One region of the Paenibacillus sp. MB22_1 genome, then DNA from elsewhere that is predicted to be linked to it. Evidence: a T-box and tRNA genes for the amino acid it is inferred to sense, from the RefSeq annotation. Region 1 holds a T-box; the other holds one or more tRNA genes.
What was found. A T-box is a leader RNA that pairs with one kind of tRNA and senses whether it is charged. The one in region 1 lies ahead of ACL02P_RS11840 (valine--tRNA ligase), so its partner is inferred to be a tRNA-Val.
Positions count from the first base shown of each region.

Region 2: it encodes a tRNA-Val, which carries the amino acid that the T-box ahead of ACL02P_RS11840 (valine--tRNA ligase) is inferred to sense. The anticodon was not compared.

Region 1 is NZ_JBLADV010000002.1:48,282-58,259, forward strand. Features, by position in the region: gene ACL02P_RS11835 (bifunctional folylpolyglutamate synthase/dihydrofolate synthase) at 1-924, opposite strand, end outside; gene ACL02P_RS11840 (valine--tRNA ligase) at 1,024-3,699, opposite strand; T-box leader at 3,851-4,113, opposite strand; gene ACL02P_RS11845 (LysM peptidoglycan-binding domain-containing protein) at 4,199-5,656, opposite strand; gene ACL02P_RS11850 (RluA family pseudouridine synthase) at 5,843-6,775, opposite strand; gene hemL (glutamate-1-semialdehyde 2,1-aminomutase) at 6,772-8,076, opposite strand; gene hemB (porphobilinogen synthase) at 8,122-9,126, opposite strand; gene cobA (uroporphyrinogen-III C-methyltransferase) at 9,188-9,978, opposite strand, start outside.
Region 2 is NZ_JBLADV010000001.1:731,521-741,498, reverse strand. Features, by position in the region: gene ACL02P_RS03325 (hypothetical protein) at 1-133, opposite strand, end outside; gene ACL02P_RS03320 (DUF1292 domain-containing protein) at 982-1,311, opposite strand; gene ACL02P_RS03315 (copper amine oxidase) at 1,448-2,002, opposite strand; gene ACL02P_RS03310 (MBL fold metallo-hydrolase) at 2,185-2,922, shown strand; gene ACL02P_RS03305 (DUF3892 domain-containing protein) at 2,989-3,228, opposite strand; gene ACL02P_RS03300 (GNAT family N-acetyltransferase) at 3,297-3,749, opposite strand; gene ACL02P_RS03295 (hypothetical protein) at 3,990-4,271, opposite strand; tRNA gene ACL02P_RS03290 (tRNA-Val) at 4,514-4,586, shown strand; gene ACL02P_RS03285 (hypothetical protein) at 4,730-5,314, shown strand; gene ACL02P_RS03280 (metallophosphoesterase family protein) at 5,714-6,616, opposite strand; gene ACL02P_RS03275 (hypothetical protein) at 6,681-6,755, opposite strand; gene ACL02P_RS03270 (polysaccharide deacetylase family protein) at 7,061-7,825, shown strand; gene ACL02P_RS03265 (hypothetical protein) at 7,851-8,039, shown strand; gene ACL02P_RS03260 (DoxX family protein) at 8,234-8,773, shown strand; gene ACL02P_RS03255 (phosphatase PAP2 family protein) at 8,830-9,438, opposite strand; partial or broken gene ACL02P_RS03250 (hypothetical protein) at 9,665-9,820, shown strand; gene ACL02P_RS03245 (helix-turn-helix transcriptional regulator) at 9,901-9,978, shown strand, end outside.

The DNA.
Region 1 (9,978 bases):
CCAGAAGGAAGTACGGAAACCGTCCTGCACCTGTTCATCCTCGAGGATAAAAGCCATATACTGCCGCAGCACTTCCAGCACCATCATGACGCCGGCGGCGTTCTTGCATTGATGCTCCCCAAGCATGCGAATCGTAAAATCCATCTCCCGGAATGGACCTTGAAAATGCAACTGCTGCTCCTTGGCATCCACCGCCACCCGCTCGTACCGGAACTGCTCCCCCATCAGATAGAGGGTAGCATGCTTGGCTGCCGCCGTTTCCTTCAGTACGGCAACAGCCTCCGGCTGCTCGGCGCAGCTGACCACAGGTACCCCCGCCTTGATAATGCCAGCTTTCTCGCGGGCGATTTGCTCGATTGTGTCGCCAAGGACGTCCATGTGATCCAAGCCGATGTTCGTAATCAAAGAGACGATCGGCGTCACAATATTGGTCACATCCATCCTTCCCCCAAGCCCGGTCTCCCATACTACCACATCGGGGTAACACACTTCCGCAAAATACAAAATCGCGATCGCTGTGCTCACCTCGAACATGGTTGGGGATCCCAGTTCGGTGCCGGCGATTTCAGCCACCAATGGAGCAACCCGGTTCGCCAGCTCGAGCAGCACCGTCTCGGGGATATCTTCCTCATCATATTGGAAGCGATTCGTGAATTTTGTGATGTAAGGGGACGTATACGTCCCCACATGATAACCGCATTCCCGCAGTGTTCGGGTCAGGAAAGCGCAGGAGGAGCCTTTACCGTTCGTCCCTGCCACATGAATAAATTTCAGCCTCCGTTCGGGATGGCCTAACTTTTCCATCATGAGCTCGATCCGTTCCAAGCCGGGACGGATGCCAAACGGCAGCAGCCCGTTGATCCAATCGACCGCTTCAGCATAGCTGTTCAGCGGCCGTGTTTCTTCCTCTGTACGATCCCCCATGTCAGTCACCTTCATTTAATATTAGTGTAGTTCAAGAAGTCATCTTCGAAGCCTTTTCTTCGGTGCTCCAAACCTGACTTCTTGAACTTTTATTTTCAATTAACCTTTCAGCTCCGCAATCCGTGCCAGCACCTTGTCGCGTTTCTCGGAATAATCGGCCATCTTCGCCCGTTCTTCCTCGATGACTTTAGCCGGCGCTTTGGACACAAAGCCCTCGTTGGCCAGCTTCTTCTCAACGCGTTCCACTTCTTTGTTCAGATGGTCGAGTTCCTTCGTCAGCCGCTCGATTTCCTGTCCGATATCAATCAGACCCGACAGCGGCAGGAACAGCTCGGCTCCCGTTACAACAGCGGTCATCGCCTTATCCGGCACGCCGGCGTTCAGCGAAGCCTCGTACTCCGACGTATTGCAGAAACGGCGGATGTAATGCTCGTTGCGGGACAACACTTCCAGCACTTCCGCGCTGCCCGGCTTGATGACGAGCTCGATCTTTTTGCTCATCGGCACATTCACTTCGGCGCGGATATTCCGCACAGCGCGAATGACATCGATCAGCAGATTCATTTCCTGAACAGCGTCCGGTGCTTCCAGCGCAGGGTCGTATTCCGGCCAAGCCGCCAGCGTAATCGTTTCGCCAGAATGCGGCAAATGCTGCCATATTTCCTCGGAAATAAACGGCATAAACGGATGGATCATGCGCAGCGTGCGATCGAGCACATAGGCCAGCACAGATTGGGTTTTCTTCTTAGCCGCAGCATCTTCCCCGTACAGGGACAGCTTGGCGAATTCGATATACCAGTCGCACAGATCGTCCCAGATGAAGTTGTACAGCAATCGACCGGTTTCTCCGAATTCGTAAGCGTCGATCAGGCGGGTAATTTCCTTGGCCGTCTCGTTCATCCGGTGTAAAATCCAGCGATCCGCCGTCGACAGCTCGCCGCTGATATCGATATCCTCGTACTTCACGCCCCCCAGGTTCATCAACGCAAAACGCGAAGCGTTCCAAATCTTGTTGGCGAAGTTGCGGGCTTGCTCAACGCGTTCCCAACGAAAACGCAGGTCTTGCCCCGGCGTGTTGCTGGTGGACAGCATGTAACGCATTGCGTCGGCACCGTACTTCTCAATAACTTCAATTGGATCGACGCCGTTGCCCAGCGATTTGGACATTTTGCGCCCTTCACTGTCGCGGACGAGGCCGTGGATCAGGACATCCTTGAACGGAACTTGACCGGTGAATTCCAGCGAAGTGAAGATCATCCGGGCAACCCAGAAGTAAATGATATCGTAACCGGTGGAAAGAACGGACGTTGGGAAATAGCGCTTGAGATCCGCACTATCCTCATCCGGCCAGCCCAGTGTGGAGAACGGCCAAAGTGCAGAGCTAAACCACGTATCCAGCACGTCCTCGTCTTGTCGGATATCGTCGCGTCCCAGCTTGGCCCGTGCTTCTTCCTCACTGCGGGCTACAACCATTTCGCCGGTCTCGTCGCAATACCAGGCCGGAATGCGGTGACCCCACCACAATTGGCGGGAAACACACCAATCGCGTACGTTCTCGATCCAGTTCAAATAAATTTTCTCGAACCGATCCGGTACGAAGTTAACGCCGTTCCCCGATTTTTGCGCTTCAATCGCTTTTTCCGCGAGCGGCTTCATCTTCACGAACCATTGCGTCGACAGATACGGCTCAACCACAACGCCGGTCCGTTCACTATGACCAACCTGATGCACGTGATCCTCGATTTTGATCAGCACGCCCATCTCCTGCAAATCCTTCACGATCTGCTTGCGGCATTCGAAGCGGTCGAGGCCTTGATACTTGCCGGCTTCAGCATTCATCTTGCCGGTCTCGTCCATCACGTTAATTTGCGGCAGGTTATGGCGCAAACCAACTTCGAAGTCATTCGGGTCATGCGCCGGGGTGATTTTTACCGCGCCGCTGCCAAACTCTTTCTCCACGTATTCATCGGCGATAATCGGGATTTCACGGTCAACGATCGGCAGACGAAGCGTTTTGCCGACCAGATGGCGATAACGTTCATCCTCTGGATGAACAGCAACGGCGGTATCGCCGAGCATCGTCTCTGGACGAGTCGTCGCCACGGTGATATAGCCGCTTCCATCGCTCAGCGGATACTGAAGATGGTACAGATGCCCGTTAACTTCTTTATATTCTACCTCGATATCGGAAAGCGCCGTACGCGCCGCCGGATCCCAGTTGATAATGTATTTGCCGCGGTAAATCAAGCCTTTCTCATAAAGCTTCACGAACACTTCGCGAACCGCTTGGGACAAGCCCTCGTCCAATGTAAACCGCTCGCGCGAATAATCGAGCGAAGCGCCCATTTTGGCCCACTGTTCATGAATCGTTCCCGCATACTGGTCCTTCCAGGCCCATACTTGTTCGAGGAACTTCTCGCGGCCCAGGTCGTAACGGGATACGCCTTGCTCTCTAAGCCGCTGCTCCACTCTCGTTTGAGTTGCAATCCCCGCATGGTCCATCCCGGGCAGCCACAACGCGTCATATCCCTGCATTCGCTTGGTCCGGGTCAAAATATCCTGCAGCGTCAAATCCAGCGCATGCCCGATATGCAGCATCCCGGTTACGTTAGGCGGCGGAATCACGATCGTGTAGGGCTTGGCATCCGGCCGTTGTCCGGCTTTAAAGAAGCCGTTCTCCAACCAATAACGGTGCCATTTCTGCTCCGCTGCTTTCGGATCGTACGTCGTCGGCATTTCTACCGACGAAGTTTGTTGATCTTGATTTTCTGTCATCCTATTCAACCTCCGTTACAAATAAGCATAGCCTTGGCGATCCCAAGATAGTCGACTGGCGTCATCAGCTCCACACCGTGTGCATAAGACTTCGGGACGGGCTTTCGCGCCTACTTCATGCTGCCTAAGAAAAAACAAAAAGCCCTTCGTCTCAAAGGACGAAAGGCTTTACTTTCGCGGTACCACCTTTGTTTCGCATCAATGGCATCCGGTTCATTCACCATCCGGTGCAAGAAATGCGACTCTCATGCAGATAACGGCTGCTGCCGGTCCGTTCTAACCCCATATGATATGCTGCTCAAACGGACAACTCCCGGGCGACTTCGGTGAGCTACATGTCCTGCAGAATCTCTCAGCCGTGGATTCCGCTCTCTGAAGGGTACGCTGCCTACTCTTCCCGTTCCAAGTCTTTGCCATAGATCTTATTACTTTAATCTATATTATCATAACTTGGAAAGGAACGGGAGTCAACAATCCGCCTGATTTCACGGGGAGATCCTCACGGAATGTACAAAATTTGCCCTTCATTCACCTGATGCTCGGACAGCCGGTTGTACAGCTGCAGCTCCCGTGGACTCAGGTGGTAGCGTTGGGCGATATCATCCAACGTCTCTTCACGCTGCACGATCACGAGACGCACTTTGCGGAAGGGGTTTTGATCCTCGTTGCTGATGAACAGGTTCTTCCACCGCAGCTCCTCACCCTCACCTTGGTCTCTGCTGTCGTCCAGGCTCGCCTGATCCGAAGCTTCCTCCTGCGGTTCCTGAGCAGGCCGGGCCGAAGAGGAAATCAACTTCGTTAAGCCAAAGTTGTCTCGATCTCCCTCGTCATCCCCTTTTTTGGCCCCCAACGCAATCTTCATTTCCTTCTTCTCTTCTGGTTGGGCAGGTACAACTTGGTCCGCTTCAACCTCCGCATTCGCCTCCAAAACAGGTTCGTTCGCCGTATCGTTTGACACGGCAGCGACTTCTTCGCCAACCCCATCCGAAGCCCGTTCCGGTTCAGCATATTCCGCCTCTACAGCTTCACTCGCACGTTCAATTGGCGCGGATTCCGCGAATGGGCGAATCTCCTCCTCAAATGTTGCGCCTGCATCCAACTCCTCTGTCTGGTCAGCAAAAACCTCTGCAGCAGCGTCAAAATCCGATTCAGATTCCTTGTCCGCCCAAGGACCAGCTTCCTGGAATGCGGGGACATCCTCTCTCCAGGCGGCGGATTCCTGCGGCTCGTCCGCACTTCGTTTTTGCGCGGTAAGGACTTCATCCGGAAACGCCTGCCACGAAGCGAATTGCGGGATTTGTTGAGGCTCTTCGTCCTGCGGCTCTTGCTTCAGCTCCAGTTCAGGCTCCGGCTCTTCGTTTGCCGTTTCGCGGATTAACGAATTCCAAGAGAACGTCGGCTCCGGCTCTTGGCGAACTTCTTCCGTCAGCAATGGCGCTGCCGGGATCGATTCAGGCTCGGTCACCGCCGAAGCGTAATCCTCCGATTCCTCCGCGCTGAAATTCGATTCGGCTTCCGGTTCATCCTCTCGCAGATCCGGTACGACATGGGCAGTCGTAAACTCGCGATCTTTCCATGCATCTTGCTCGGACACGAGGGTAGTAGTCTCCACCCCTTGAAGCGACAAGACCCCTGTAATATTCAAGCTGCGCGAGCTAAGCAGGTCAACATCGAAGTTTTCAATTTCAACCGTGATATCCTCCAACCGGTTTACCCGGCTTAGCGGTATCGTAATTTCTACTGGAATATAGTGTTCCAGCTTCTGCGTTTCTCCTTCTCCCCGATACACCCCCGACAACAGCAAATGGCCGCGCAGCGCGGCATACTCCTCCCCGGGAATCACCTGGACTTTCGGATAGAGCTCGATCTCCTCCAGCTCTTCAATGCCGATCACATCTTCAGAAAGATGTATGCGCTCATAAATATCAAACCTGAGACCATAGGATTGATCAGCCAACTCGTTACCTCCTTTCAGCATATCCAAACCTGATTTAGAAATCGATGAATCTTGATCCAAATCATCCTCGTTTAATCTATATGCTGCAAAAGAGAGTGCATGCCAGCTTTTTGCCAATGGGAGGGTACAGACCTTCTCACATTAGGTAAAAAAATAAGCCAGGCTGCCATCAGACAGCCCGGCTAGTCAACGAAAGCGATCGCGCAGCTGGATCATGGCCGGCGGCCACGGATCGCCCAGCTCCACCGCTTCTCCGGTGAGCGGGTGCGGGAACACCAGCCGCTCCCCATGCAGCGCTTGATAAGGCAGCCACTTCGTGCTGCCGCCATACAACGCATCCCCTACGAGCGGATGGCCCGCTGCGCTCAGATGGACGCGAATTTGATGCGTGCGGCCGGTCTCCAAGGTCAGCCGAACGAGGCTCACCTCGTGCTTCGGGTATACCTCCATCAGCTCCACATGCGTGATCGCCGGCTTGCCGGTAGGGGACACCCGGCGCCGCTGATTGTGATGGCGGTCCCGGCCGATCGGCTGGTCAATGATCTTAAGCGCGGAACTAACAACGCCCTGTACAAACGCGATGTAAGTCCGTCCGATCTCCTTGCGGCTCATCGCTTCATCCAGCTTTAAATGGGCGTATTCGTTCTTTGCGAACAACACCGGTCCTGACGTATATTCGTCCAGCCGGTGAATATGCGCCGCAGCGATTGGCTGACCCAGGCTGGCGTACCATCCCGCGACGCGGTTGGCAAGCGTGTCCGGCGGAGCCGAGTCCCTACGGGAAGCGCCCCCCTCGTTGCCGTCCGGATGGACTTTTAGCCCTGCCGGCTTGTGCACGACAAGGCAAAAATCATCCTCATATAAAAGCGAAAGCTCTGCCTCAACCGGAGCATATTGCGATGCCCTGGCCGGAAAGGCCAGCAGCCTTAAACGGTCCCCGGCTAGCTTGATGCCGCCTTCGGCCCGCAGCCGACGCAGCAGCTTAGGAGGAGCCTGCAGCCCCTCCTCCAGCCAAGCCATCGCCGCATCCAGACGGTCCTGCCCATCGCGCGCAGGCAGCTTGCCGGGCATCAGCTCGAGCCATTCCCCGCGCCGCGTCCAGGTTAGCTTGCCGCTCACAGCTTTTGCAGCGCCAAGCGATGCGCTTCGATCGTCAGCTCAATGTCTTCGTCGGTATGCACGCCCGAGACGAACATACCTTCGAACTGCGAAGGCGCCACGTTGATGCCTTGCTCAAGCAACGCCGCGAAGTAACGGCGGAACAAGTCGAGGTCGCTTGTTTTTGCCGTCTCGTAATTGATAACCTTCTCTTCGGTAAAAAACGGACAGATCATCGAGCCCACGCGGTTGATCGTACACGGAATACCTTTTTCCTTGGCGTTGCGCGTAAAGCCTTCCTCCAGCTTCGCCGACAAGCGCTCCAGCCGGTCGTACACCTCTGGAGTAAGCAGCGACAGCGTCGTGTAACCCGCAACCATTGCCAACGGGTTGCCGCTCAGCGTCCCGGCCTGATAAATCGGCCCGCTTGGCGCGATTTGCTCCATGATCTCGCGTTTTCCGCCGTACGCTCCAACAGGCAGCCCGCCGCCGATCACCTTGCCGAGGCAAGTTAAATCCGGCGTAACGCCAAAGCGCCCCTGCGCACAATTCAGCCCTACGCGGAAGCCTGTCATGACCTCGTCAAAAATGAGCAAGCTGCCGTATCGCTCGGTAATCCGGCGCAGACCTTCCAGGAATCCCGGCAGCGGCGGCACAACGCCCATGTTCCCGGCTACAGGCTCCACGATAACGCCGGCGATCTCTTCCCCAAACCGCTCAAACGCAAGCTCAACCGAAGCCAAGTCGTTATAAGGTACCGCAATTGTATTAGAGGCAACCCCCTCAGGCACGCCCGGGCTGTCCGGCAGTCCCAGCGTCGCTACGCCGGAGCCTGCTTTAATCAGCAAGCTGTCGGCATGGCCGTGATAGGAGCCTTCGAATTTCATAATTTTGCTGCGGCCCGTGTATCCCCGTGCCAGACGGATCGCACTCATCGTTGCTTCCGTTCCCGAGTTCACCATCCGCACCACATCGATCGACGGCACCCGTTCAGCAACCAGCATGGCCATTTGCGTCTCTAGCAGCGTTGGCGCTCCAAAGCTCGTCCCTTTCGCAGCCGTCTCCTGCAGCGCACGCACCACCTCTGGATGAGCATGGCCCATAATCAGCGGCCCCCAGGAGCCTACATAATCGATAAAACTGTTGCCGTCGATATCATAAATCCGGGAGCCCTCCCCGCGTTCGATATACATCGGCGTCAAGCCAACGGATTTAAACGCCCGCACCGGGCTGTTAACGCCGCCGGGCAAGACCTGCTTCGCTTCTTCGAATGCCAGGCGCGATCGCTCTTCGCCCCGCCGGCCAATCGTGTCCTTGCTCATCGATCCCCCTCCTTAACTGTTCAAACCCCGTTCTTGGCTCTATGCTTACTGCTTCTCGCGCAGCCAGCGTGCCATATCCTTGGCGAAATACGTGATGATGATATCCGCACCCGCCCGCTTCATGCCTAGCAGCATCTCAGTGACGATGGCCCGCTCGTTGATCCAGCCTTGCTGGGCGGCTGCCTTCACCATCGAATACTCTCCGCTTACGTTGTAAGCGACCAGCGGAAGATCAAATTGATCCCGCAGCATCCGCAAAATATCCATAAAGGCCAAGGCCGGCTTCACCATCAGCATATCCGCGCCTTCCAGCACGTCGGATTCCGCTTCCCTTAGCGCTTCGCGGGCGTTGGCCGGGTCCATCTGATACGTCTTCCGGTCGCCGAACTGCGGCGCCGAGTCCGCCGCTTCACGGAACGGCCCATAAAACGAAGACGCGTATTTGACGGAATATGACATAATCGGCACATGGCTGAAGCCCGCTTCATCCAGTCCCGCACGGATCGCTTGCACAAATCCGTCCATCATGTTGGACGGCGCGATGATGTCGGCGCCTGCTCGCGCTTGGGAGACAGCGGTTTTCACCAGCAGCTCCAGCGACTCGTCGTTCATGACGTCGCCGCAGACATGCCCGTCGCGTTCAAACGTATGTACCATCCCGCAATGGCCATGATCCGTAAATTCGCATAAGCAGGTGTCGGCTACGACCAGCAAATCCGGATACCGCGATTTAATGATCCGCGTCGCTTCCTGTACGATCCCGTCCTCCGCAAAGGCCGAGGTGCCGACGCTGTCCTTCGTTTCCGGAATGCCGAACAGCAGAACCGCCGGAATGCCTAGATCCATAATTTCTTTGACTTCCTCTTCCAGCGTGTCCAGCGAAAAATGAAACACGCCGGGCATCGATGAAATCTCATTCTTGACGCCCTTTCCATAAGTTACAAAGATCGGTTGAATCAAGTCGTCCACCGTCAGGACGGTTTCACGCACCATCCCGCGAATCGCAGCCGACTGACGCAGCCGGCGATGTCTTACGATCGGAAAATTCATCTTTGATTCCCTCCTAAGTATGCAGCACGGGGTTAAGCCTCCGTGTTAATCAAAAAAAAAATCACTTCGCCGACGCCGTCCGCGCTTTCCAGTCACATAGCGCCTGAATCAAGCTGTCGATCGTTGCTTCTTCCGCAAGAATCGAAACCCGCAGGCCTGCATCCTCTGCCGTTTTCGCCGTGACCGGCCCGATGCAGGCGATGTCCACGCCTTGCAGGGCAGCGACCGGATCGGCGACCCCCATGCCGGTGAGCGCGGCCAACAGATTCGTCACCGTTGACGAGCTGGTAAAGGTGACGGCGTGAATACGGCCTTTCTCGAGCAGCTTCAACAGCTCTTCGTCCGTTTCCCCGGCCGGCACTGTCCGGTACATGACTGCCTCGGTGACGGTCAAGCCCTGCTCACGCAAGGCAGCAGGCAACCAAGCTCGGGCAAGGTCGCCGCGCGGCAACAGCACGTGCTGTCCGGGCTTCAACTCGCTGCCGTACGTTTCCATCAGGCCCTCGGCCTGAAACTTGCCCGGCAAGCCCTCCGCCGCAATCCCGCGTTGGCGCAGCGCCGCCTGCGTTGCCGGCCCTACGGCGGCAATTCTCGCTTTATGCAGCCCGCGCACATCTTTCCCCAGTCTCTCCAGGTGCGAGAAGAAATACTCCACGCCATTGACGCTCGTGAAGAATACCCAATCGTACTGCTCTAGCTGATTGAGCGCTTCGTCCGTGCTGGCCAGCTCTTGGCCCTCCGGCATCGCGATGTCGATGACAGGGAACTCGTACGGCTCGCCGCCAAGCTCCTCGATGCCGCGCACCAGCTCGCTCGCTTGCGAGCGCGAACGGGTGACGAGAATCCGCTTGC
Region 2 (9,978 bases), on a different contig from region 1:
CATATTTCACATCTACTAACAATTTACTTTTTTCTTCAATATTCTTTTCTATTGCTAGAGCTTCAGTTGAGTTAATTTCAATGGGGCCGTTCTGTGATTTATCCCTAGTTCGATTTACTGAAATAGTTGTCAATTCATTTTTGTTAAATCTCAGTTCTCCTGTCTTCTGTTCTGCAAGCCCTGTCCGATAGTCATTAGAAAATTCTTGTTTTAATATTAAACTATATTGGTAGTTATCATTTACATCATAATAATCTTCAACCGCTGAAATTTTTGTACTAATAAAATTTACTGAATTCGTTATTTCTGTTATGGATTCGACCCTCTTATATCCAGTCTTTTCATAAATATGAAATTCATTTGGATCCTCTGAGTAGGTATCAATAACAAATGCTTCAGTAGTAATGTGTTTCTTCTCTTCTGTTGATTCGGCATGAACGCCGGAAAATGAAGAAACGAAAAAAGAACAAATACAAGCGGGATAATAACGTGCCTACTTTTCCTCATAATAATACCTCCCTAATTTATATCCATATATAATGAGATGACCTAATATATGGTAATTTTACTATATCTTAAATTTGGAAATATTGGAATAATTATTTTAATTTTTTGTTCTTTTTGATCAAAGTGGTATGTGCTCTTGGGGTAAAACCTTCTGTTACCAAACTGCATCTAAACTCTACCCTTGCATCAAGTGACTCTATATAATCTCCACTCCTTTGATTTTCATAACCCCTTCAAAATTTCGATCGTCTCCCTTCACTTGATCATGATCTCTTTTCGTCTATACTTCGGGTTTTGAACGCAGCCCGAACATCTCAATGATCTTGTTTTTCACAATCCCCAGATCTCTCTCCCGCATAAGTGGGTAGTTTTTTGCTTCAAAGGTGTCGTAAAAACTCATCAACCTAGAACTATACAAAAAGCCCCCCGCTTCCGGGGAGCTCTTAGCTTCTATACCAGGTGATCCGCCGCAAATTAGGCTTCATCCATTTGGGCGACAAGCTCGTTGTAAGCTTCTTCTACCTGTTTCCATTCCTGTTCGTCTTCGATATTGTAAAGCACCATTTCTTCGTTCTCTTCTTCCATGCGGAGAATGATGCCGTCCGCTTCCGGATTGTTGCGCTCGAGCAGCAATGCGTACACTTTCTCGCCAACGTCGAACGTCTCGACAAGAACCATCTCTACGTCGTTCCCTTCTTCGTCGGTCAGCGTCAACACAAACTCTTCATGCTCATGATCATGATCATGGTCATGATCGTGGCCGCAGCCGCATGCTTCGCCGTGTTCGTGATTGTGGTCGCTCATGAAATTACCTCACTTTAAGTATGTTTTAATGGACTGAAGAAGGGTCTCCCGCTTCGTTCCTCCCGTATCGTAACACTTTTGGTGGGGACAGGTCAATTTTCGTGAGCGGATGCCCGTGTTGTGCTCGGTTGTGCGGTTATTTCAGAACGTTAATGCTTTTCTCCGCAACGAGCACGAAATCTGATCCGTTAGACGGTTTCATGTAGAACCCTACGATGTAGCGGCCCGATGTCTTGAAATCATACGTGTAGTCCTTGGTCCGGAACCAGAAGTTATCGCGCTGCTCTTTGATTTCATCCGTCTGGATCTCCTTGGACGTCCCGTCCGGGGCCGTGATGGACACCCGCACTGCCGAGATGTTCGTGCGTAAATTATCAATTTGAGAGAAAACGTTAAACTTCAGCTTCCCCGTCTTCTTCACATCGCCAAACACATTGTCATCCGCGAATAGAAACATATGGACATTGGGTTTATAATAATTCACCGTTTTGGTGCTGTCATTAAATTCAACTAAACCTTCGAGATTGCGTACGGGTACATAGGTTTTGCCGTCTATAATATATCCGCCGTCTTCCAGCTCGCGGCCGTTCAGCATCAGCTTCACCTTGGTGCTCGCGGCGTCGGCAAAGAGCAGGGAACCTCCCATAAGAGAGAATGCCACCACCAGTAATGCAACTCTTCTCCATTTCATGAATGTTGACCCTCCATTTGATTCCTGTTGATGTATAGTTATACTCGCTGGTTCCGGTCAAGTTGCGGTGTTGATGGGAAATGACGGCATTTTTTTATAGAGCGAGCCTAACCTTTTGTTTCGGCTGGAAATTGTGTACAGTTAAAGAGGTGATCCATACTTGACCTAAGGGGGAATGCCTGATGGCTTTACGACTACAAATGCTGGGGACGGGCGGAGCGTTTGCCAAAAAATATTTTAATAACAACGCGCTCCTCTATGCCGGTGACTTCACCCTGCTCATCGATTGCGGAATCACCGCCCCCCTGGCGCTGCACACGATCGGCAAGTCGGTGGAGGAGATCGATGCCGTGCTGATTACCCATATCCATGGCGATCATGTTGGAGGCTTGGAAGAGCTGGCTTTTCGCCGGAAATTTGGTTCTGGACGGAAACCGATCCTGTATATTGGTGAAAATTTGGTGGAGCCGCTATGGGAAAATACGCTGAAAGGCGGGTTAAGCCAAGACGGTGTAATCCACTCGCTAAACGACGTGTTTGACGTGCGTCTATTAAAGGAAAGCGAGCCTGCACAGCTTGCCCCTGAGTTAAAAGTGGAGCTCATCCGAACGCCGCATATCCCGGGTAAACCCAGCTATTCGCTTTATATCAATGAGGAGATTTTTTACAGTGCGGATATGACGTTCGAGCCGGAGCTCTTAATGAGGCTTGTTCGTGAGCGGGGGTGCCGCCGAATTTTTCACGAGGTCCAACTTACCGGGAAAGGTGAAGTTCATACGACGCTGCAGGAGTTATTGTCCCTGCCAACCGAGATCCAAAGCCAAATCCTGCTGATGCATTATAGCGATGATATGGAGTCCTTCCGAGGCGCTACGGGGAACATGGACTTTCTGCGTCAGCACGAAGTCTATACGCTGTAACAAAACAACCCTGCGGGTATGCTTACCTGCAGGGTTCTTTTTCTAAATATAGGATATGGATCAACGTTATTCGAAGCTAGGCAAGTTATCCAAGTTGTTGGACGGATCTCCATCAGCATCGCCGCGGATATACATCTCTCCGTCCCGTCCCTTAAACACATTGACGCCGGCGATCGCACCTGCCTTCACTTCCTGCAGGGCTTGCTGGTAATCCAGCACGCGGCCGCTGGACGTCTTGAACGCGACCAAATTCCCGTCACCGTTCTTCCGCACGGCAATAAACGTTTCTCTGGTATTCAGGGCCATCGGCTAGCTCATCTCCTCTTCATTAAGATTAGATCTAGCTTGCCCCAAAACCTCCAAACCTATGACCTTTACGATTTTAACGACTTGACCATCCGGACGTGCGGAATACCGGCGTCATCAAACGGTTCAGTCGAGATTGTCTCATAGCCGAGTTTAGCATAGAACCCTTCGGCATGGCATTGAGCATCCAGCACCGACTTCGTGAGACCGAGCTCCCGTGCCAGCTCCTCTAAGGCGAGCAGCAGGATTTTGCCTACGCCTTTCGAGCGGTACGGCTCACGTACGGCGATCCGCTGCATTTTGGCGGCATTGTCTTTATAGTAAATCAATCTGCCTGTCGCAACATAGTCCCCTTCCAATTCGATCAGCACATGATGTACATCCGGGCCAATCTGGTCGTACTCGTCAATTTCCAATTCAACGGGGACCTTCTGTTCCTCGACGAACACCTCTTTGCGGATGTCCAGGCATTTCTGTAATTGCTCCTCATGATCGACATGTATGATCGTTGCAGCCGACACTTCGTTCCCCTCCCACCATTGCTTGTCTGTTGGATCATTTAAACTGCATCATTATACAAAAAAATCATTTTTATGTATAGTTGTCTCATGGACATCGATGGAAAGGAGTTGGCTTAGGGGTATGGTCATGGGCATAACAATCGCCGCTGCGGTCGTCATCGCGGTTTTGCTGATTGCCTCCATGTTTTACACGACGAAGAAAGGCTACTCCCGCAAATGGGACGAGGAAGAATAAAGCATTTATTCCGTGGAATACACATCCTCTACAATCGTAGGCGAATACACGCCGTCCGACACGGATGGCCCAAACGGCCAAGGGAATGCGCCGGTCTGCCGGCTTAAGGTCTCCGCGTTTGGCGCCATGCGGCAGGCGCTGGTCAGGGCCAGCAGCAAGACGGCCCCCGCGACGGCAACCCAAAGGGACCGCGGCCGTTTCGTCTCGCTCTTCGGCGACGAGATTTGATCATTGCTGTTGTTATGATGGTTAAGGCCAATATGGCGGTGATGGTGGTTCCAACGCATGTTCACTTCTTCCTTTCGTTACGTGGTGCCTGTCTGTCTGATATATGCGTGTCATGGATGTATGCAGTGCTGACTGTATGCGCGTCTTGAATGAAATGCAGCGTCGTGACGTCATGCGCCTTACCACTCGGACACGCATTCCTCCACCATTGTTGACAGAGGACAGACACCTTATACTCTAGGAAAGTGTTGACAAGAACCCCACCGCCTGATAAGATAATTTTTGTCTTCACTATAAGTTTGATCTGCTAGCTCAGCTGGGAGAGCACCATCTTGACAGGGTGGGGGTCAGTGGTTCGAGCCCACTGCAGATCATAGAGAAAATCCCTTAAAGCATAAGCTTTAAGGGATTTTTTATTTTCTCTTTTGTCAGATTAAGATGGCCTCCGATTCGAAGATAATATAGTATATAACTGGTATTTACTGTATAATAGGGAATAGCCAAAGGGGTGATCCTTTTGAAAAAAATCATGTACGTTTGTTTGATCGTTGTTCTTCTGATGCTAGCTGGCGGTTGCGGAACTGGGGCAAAGAACAATGATATCTCACCCATTGCTGAGGATGTCGAGCAAACTCCCGGGACTTCGCCAGGCTTATCCATAAGAGATGGTGTAGCCGTATGGGACCCAGGCTCAGAGTGTTGCAAATCTTTTGAAGATACCTTGAATGAAGTGCCATTTGAGGTTTCTATTCCAAAAGTTCCTTTTCCGATTACCCATCAGTCTGCCGATATCGTCCCAGCTAACTTTGACTTGATCCAATTGACCTTTGCTAATGAAGAGCGAGGAGAGCAACTGATACTGGCTGTTTCAAATTCGCAGGTAAAGTCCAAACCGGATGGTAAAAAGGGGCCAAAATTAAGTGATGGCACACAAACCTGGATCCAAAGCACACCAAGCTTAAGCGGGCTCTATTGGAGAAAGCAAGGATTAACCTATGCCTTAGGATCGAACAAGGTGGAAGATGGTAACTTTGTTCCTTTGTACAGTATTTCTGAACTCGTTCAGATTGCTAACTCTATTGTCCAACCTCCCCACCTCTAACGGACCGTACCGACCTTATTTGTTCATTTCCCGGAGATTTCCCGAGCTAACGGACTCAAGTGACCTTATTGGGCAAAAATACTCATCGATTCAACGCAACAGACCCGAATAAGGTCTCTGAGGTCCGTTAAAACGGGTAGGCTTGCGTCCGAACCCAAATAACGGCTCTGGTGTCCGTTAGCGCAGCCGAGATGCCAGCTAGCAGCTATCAGCAAACCGCAAACACGCTACCTTCTACCATCTACCAGCCAACATCAAACAGCTAGCATCTACCAGCTATCAAATATCCGCAAGCAGCAAACGGCCTCTTGCTTCTTGCCTTTGTTCCGTCGCGCCATAGCATCGCACAAAAAACACCCGCCCCTAAAGGTGCGCGTTCTCGTTAAAGTATGTTACTGTTCACCATACGTCCACCCGATTTCCAATCACCTGCTCCCCCCGCGGATACTCCACCCGAAACTGTGCGGACTCCACCCATTCGCCGCGGGTAAAGTCCCGACCGCGTACGAGGACATGGTCGCGATAAACTTCGACGTAGAAGCCTTGGCTGCCGTCCTTGTGTTCGTCTTCGTCGGTCCACAGGTAGGCGACCGAAGCGGCATTGAACATCACCGGGCCCTCGCCCTCCACACCATATGAAGTGTGAGGGGCATCCAACTCCCAATGGGTATGCCCCGTAAAGAGAATCGCCTGCGGGTGACGGGCCAGCACGGCACGGAGATCCGCATCCTGCACAACGCCGTACCAGCGCTGCGCTTCGTAGGAGCCGGCGACCGTGTTAAGCAGCGGCTGATGCAGGAAGACGAAAACCGGGCGGTCTGCCGCAGCGTTTTCCCCTAACTTGTCATCGAGCCAAGCCAGCTGCTTCTCCGACAACGAGCTAAACAACTCCAGCCCTTCTTCCGTTCCAAGAAAAATAAAATGATACCCATCAATCCAATGATCATGATAAATGCCCTCCGCCCCGGTACCGCGCAAAAATTGTCCCAAACGTGCCTCCCAGTTCTCCAATGCGACATCATGATTGCCCATCGTCACATACAGCGGAGGCAATGCTCCGCCAAACCGATTCCAAATTTGGTTCCACGCTTCATATTCCTCCGGAAATCCGTGATCCGTCACGTCTCCCGCATGCATGATGCCAACGCTTCCCGTGCCATTTGCCGCGATATCTTGCAGCGCCCGCTCCAAGTTGACGTTATGCGTATGCTGCTCATCTGCTCGAACATGCGTGTCGGTAATAACCCTGAAACGAAAGCCAAAGCTCCTCGTCCCGCCGTCCTTCCCCTGCCTGCTGCTCATTGCGATCAACCATTCCCTTAGCCTCCCTTACCACTCATATTCAATCCGACAACACCGAGGACAATCACGCCAATCCACAGGATCGAAGATAGCGACAATTTCTCTGGGACAGGATGACTCCCGCCAAAGAAATCAGCACGATGTCCACCCCTAACCATACCGCATAAACGGTACTTACCTTAATATACTACGGCATCCTGTTTTCGAGGATCGGCCGTAAGAGCAAAAGCAACATGAGCTATGCCGTGCGTTCGAAACGAGCTGGAAACTCCCGAAGAGGAACGCAAACGGTGCCTGGAGGATTTGCACAAGCTCAAGGTTCACCCTTCCATGGATAAAAGCACCGCCAACCAGCCAAACTAAACGGACAGCGCCGACAGGAAGCTGCGAGTTTCCCCGGACGGACAAGCGCTCAAGTATAGTTGATGGAGGCACGTAGAACCGATGGTCAAAATCAAACTGGGAGCAGCGCTCACCATCGCCCTTGCCGCTGCGCTGCTCGCCCCTGCAACAGAGGCATCCTCCCCGGTTCATGGCAAGCAAAGAAGCTATTATGAGGAACGCGGGGACATTGTGTGGGAAGTGCCGACGCAAGAAAAATACATCGCCTTAACCTTTGATGACGGACCGGATGAGCAGCAAACTCCGAAAATTCTCGAGCTTCTGGAGAAGTATCATGCGAAGGCGACCTTCTTTGTTGTGGGCGACCGGGTGAATCGATTCCCCGAAATCGTCAAAATGGAACAAGCCGCGGGCCATGAAATCGGCAACCATTCCTATCACCATCCTTCCTTTCATCGGCTGGCGCTACCGGCCTTGAAGGAAGAAATGGCCATGACCCAGGAAGCCGTATTCGAGACCACCGGACGTAAACCGGTCCTCTTCCGCCCCCCGGGCGGATATTATAATGATGCCATTGTCGAGCTAACCAAACATAACAACCTGCAGATGATCCTCTGGTCCTGGCATCAGGATACGAAGGACTGGACGTCACCCGGCGTACGCAGAATCGTGCGCAAGGTGCTGGACAACGCCCGCAACGGTGATATTATCCTGATGCATGATTACGTGTATAACAGCACGCAGACGATCGAAGCGTTAAAGGTCATTTTGCCGGAACTGCAAAGCCGGGGTTATCGCTTCGTTACCGTATCCGAACTGCTGACGCATAAAGTTACGCCGGATCATCATATTAAGGTTGACCACTAGACTTCATTGGAAAGGAGCAACACAGATGGATAAGGAGCAGAATACCCTGCCTTCTGGGGAAGGCTCCGGCGTGGATCCGATTCCCGTTCCGAAACACCCTACCTCGGCCACCGAGAAGCTCGAAGATTTGGTTGGCGAGATGATGGAGGAATGGACGGAAACCTTTACGGGTGAGGCGGAAGAAAAGAATCAGAGCAAGGATCAAGCCAAATAAGTGAAATCCACCAAACATGCAGCAAGACGGGGCTTCAGCCCGCCTTGCTGTTTTATATTAAAATTTATTTTCTCAATTTTTGATATTTGTGATTTAAATCACATATATAGTGAAATAAATCACATATAATAAAGACATCAAAGATGATCATCCGAAAAACAAAAAAACAACGATAAATAAAAGGAGTGGTTCTTATGTTTAACAATTTCCTGAGAACAAACAAAGTGGCGATGTGGCTCCTGACCGTTATCCGCGTCTACCTGGGCTACCAATGGATCGAAGCCGGCTATCATAAAATCACCGGCGGCTTCGATGCCGCAGGCTTCCTGACCGGAGCGATCGCGAACAGCACTGGCGACCATCCGGCCGTACAAGGCTGGTGGGCAGCCTTCCTGGAACACTTTGCCTTGCCGAATGTCGGACTCTTTAACTTCCTGGTGCCTTACGGCGAATTCCTGGTTGGCCTGGGGCTGATCCTCGGTACCTTCACCACCTTCGCTGCACTGATGGGCTTCGTGATGAACGCCGCGTTCCTCTTCTCGGGTACGGTAAGCACCAACGCGCAAATGTTGATCCTTGAAGTACTGATTCTCGTCGCTGCAGCTAACGCTGGTAAAATCGGCCTCGACTACTACGTGATGCCTTACCTCCGCAAGTTGTTCCACAAAAAAGGCGATGCCGGAACGCAAGCCCCGACGCCTAAGCAACCGCTGAACGTTAAACACACGGCGTAAGCGCCGCACATATAAAGAAGAAAGCCCGCCATCCGGCGGGCTTTCTTCTTTATTCATTATATTCTGTTTCGGCCCACGGCGCCCCAAGCACACAGCTCGGCGATCACCGCACCCGCGAGAAAGCCGCCAACAATGTCACTGGCATAATGCACGCCCAAGTACAAGCGGCTGACCCCAATCAGCAAAATGATCAGCAGCACCACCACCGCCCAAATGCGATTCCCCACCCTACCGGAACGAAGCAGCAGCAACGCGATCACCCCGAAGAAAGCGGCGGAGATCATCGCATTTCCGCTGGGAAAGCTGTACCCGTCCGGTACAACGAGGCTGTCCCACATGTCAGGACGTTCACGAGTGTATAGAGCTTTCAACACTTTGTTAAGCAGCCACCCGCCTGCCAGGCTGATCGTCAGCCAAAGGGCATAACGTCCGTTCCGCAGAACCAGCAATGTCCAAATGAGGGCAATCCCCAGCACCACAACAAAACCGGTGGTTGTTCCCAACTCGGAGATCGCTTTGACCGCCGGAGTGATGCTGTCATTGCGCAGCCCATAGAAAAAGTCCCCGATACTGCGGTCAATCGAACGCAATCCCTCCGTATGTAGCAGCCCGCCCAGCACCACAAACAAGGCAGCAAGCAGGACTGGCAAAAGCCATTTTTTCATCAAAAGTTCCCCTCTCACCTGCATTCACCTGAACCAGATCATTGTACTGGGAACCGGAGGTCCCGGCAACCCTTATTTCCAATTTCATGCTTCCACGGCTTCGCAAGGAAAGAATATCCGCTAGACCCGCATTAATATACTTACTATACTTATATATTGACTAAGTCGAGAGCCTTGGACTACAATGCAGTAGAATTCATCATAGAATAGATAGGTGATTCAAATAATGGAACAACACGCTTATCGCGTATTATTATTTTATAAATTTGTCCGGATCGAGGATCCTGCCGCCTTCACTGCCGAGCATCTGCAATACTGCAAAGAGCTGGGGATCAAGGGACGCATCCTGATCGCCGCCGAAGAACATCACGGCTTCTGTTCGGAGGCGTGCCGGGAAGCCGCTCTCGTCGTCCCGCAAAGCTAAGACCGCCGGAACTTATCACCCGAGAGGGAGTGTCACGCATGAATGCCAAAAAAGACCTTTCCACCCGCGAGCGGATTCTTCATTTAATGAAAACCGCCGGACCTCTGAGTGCCAAA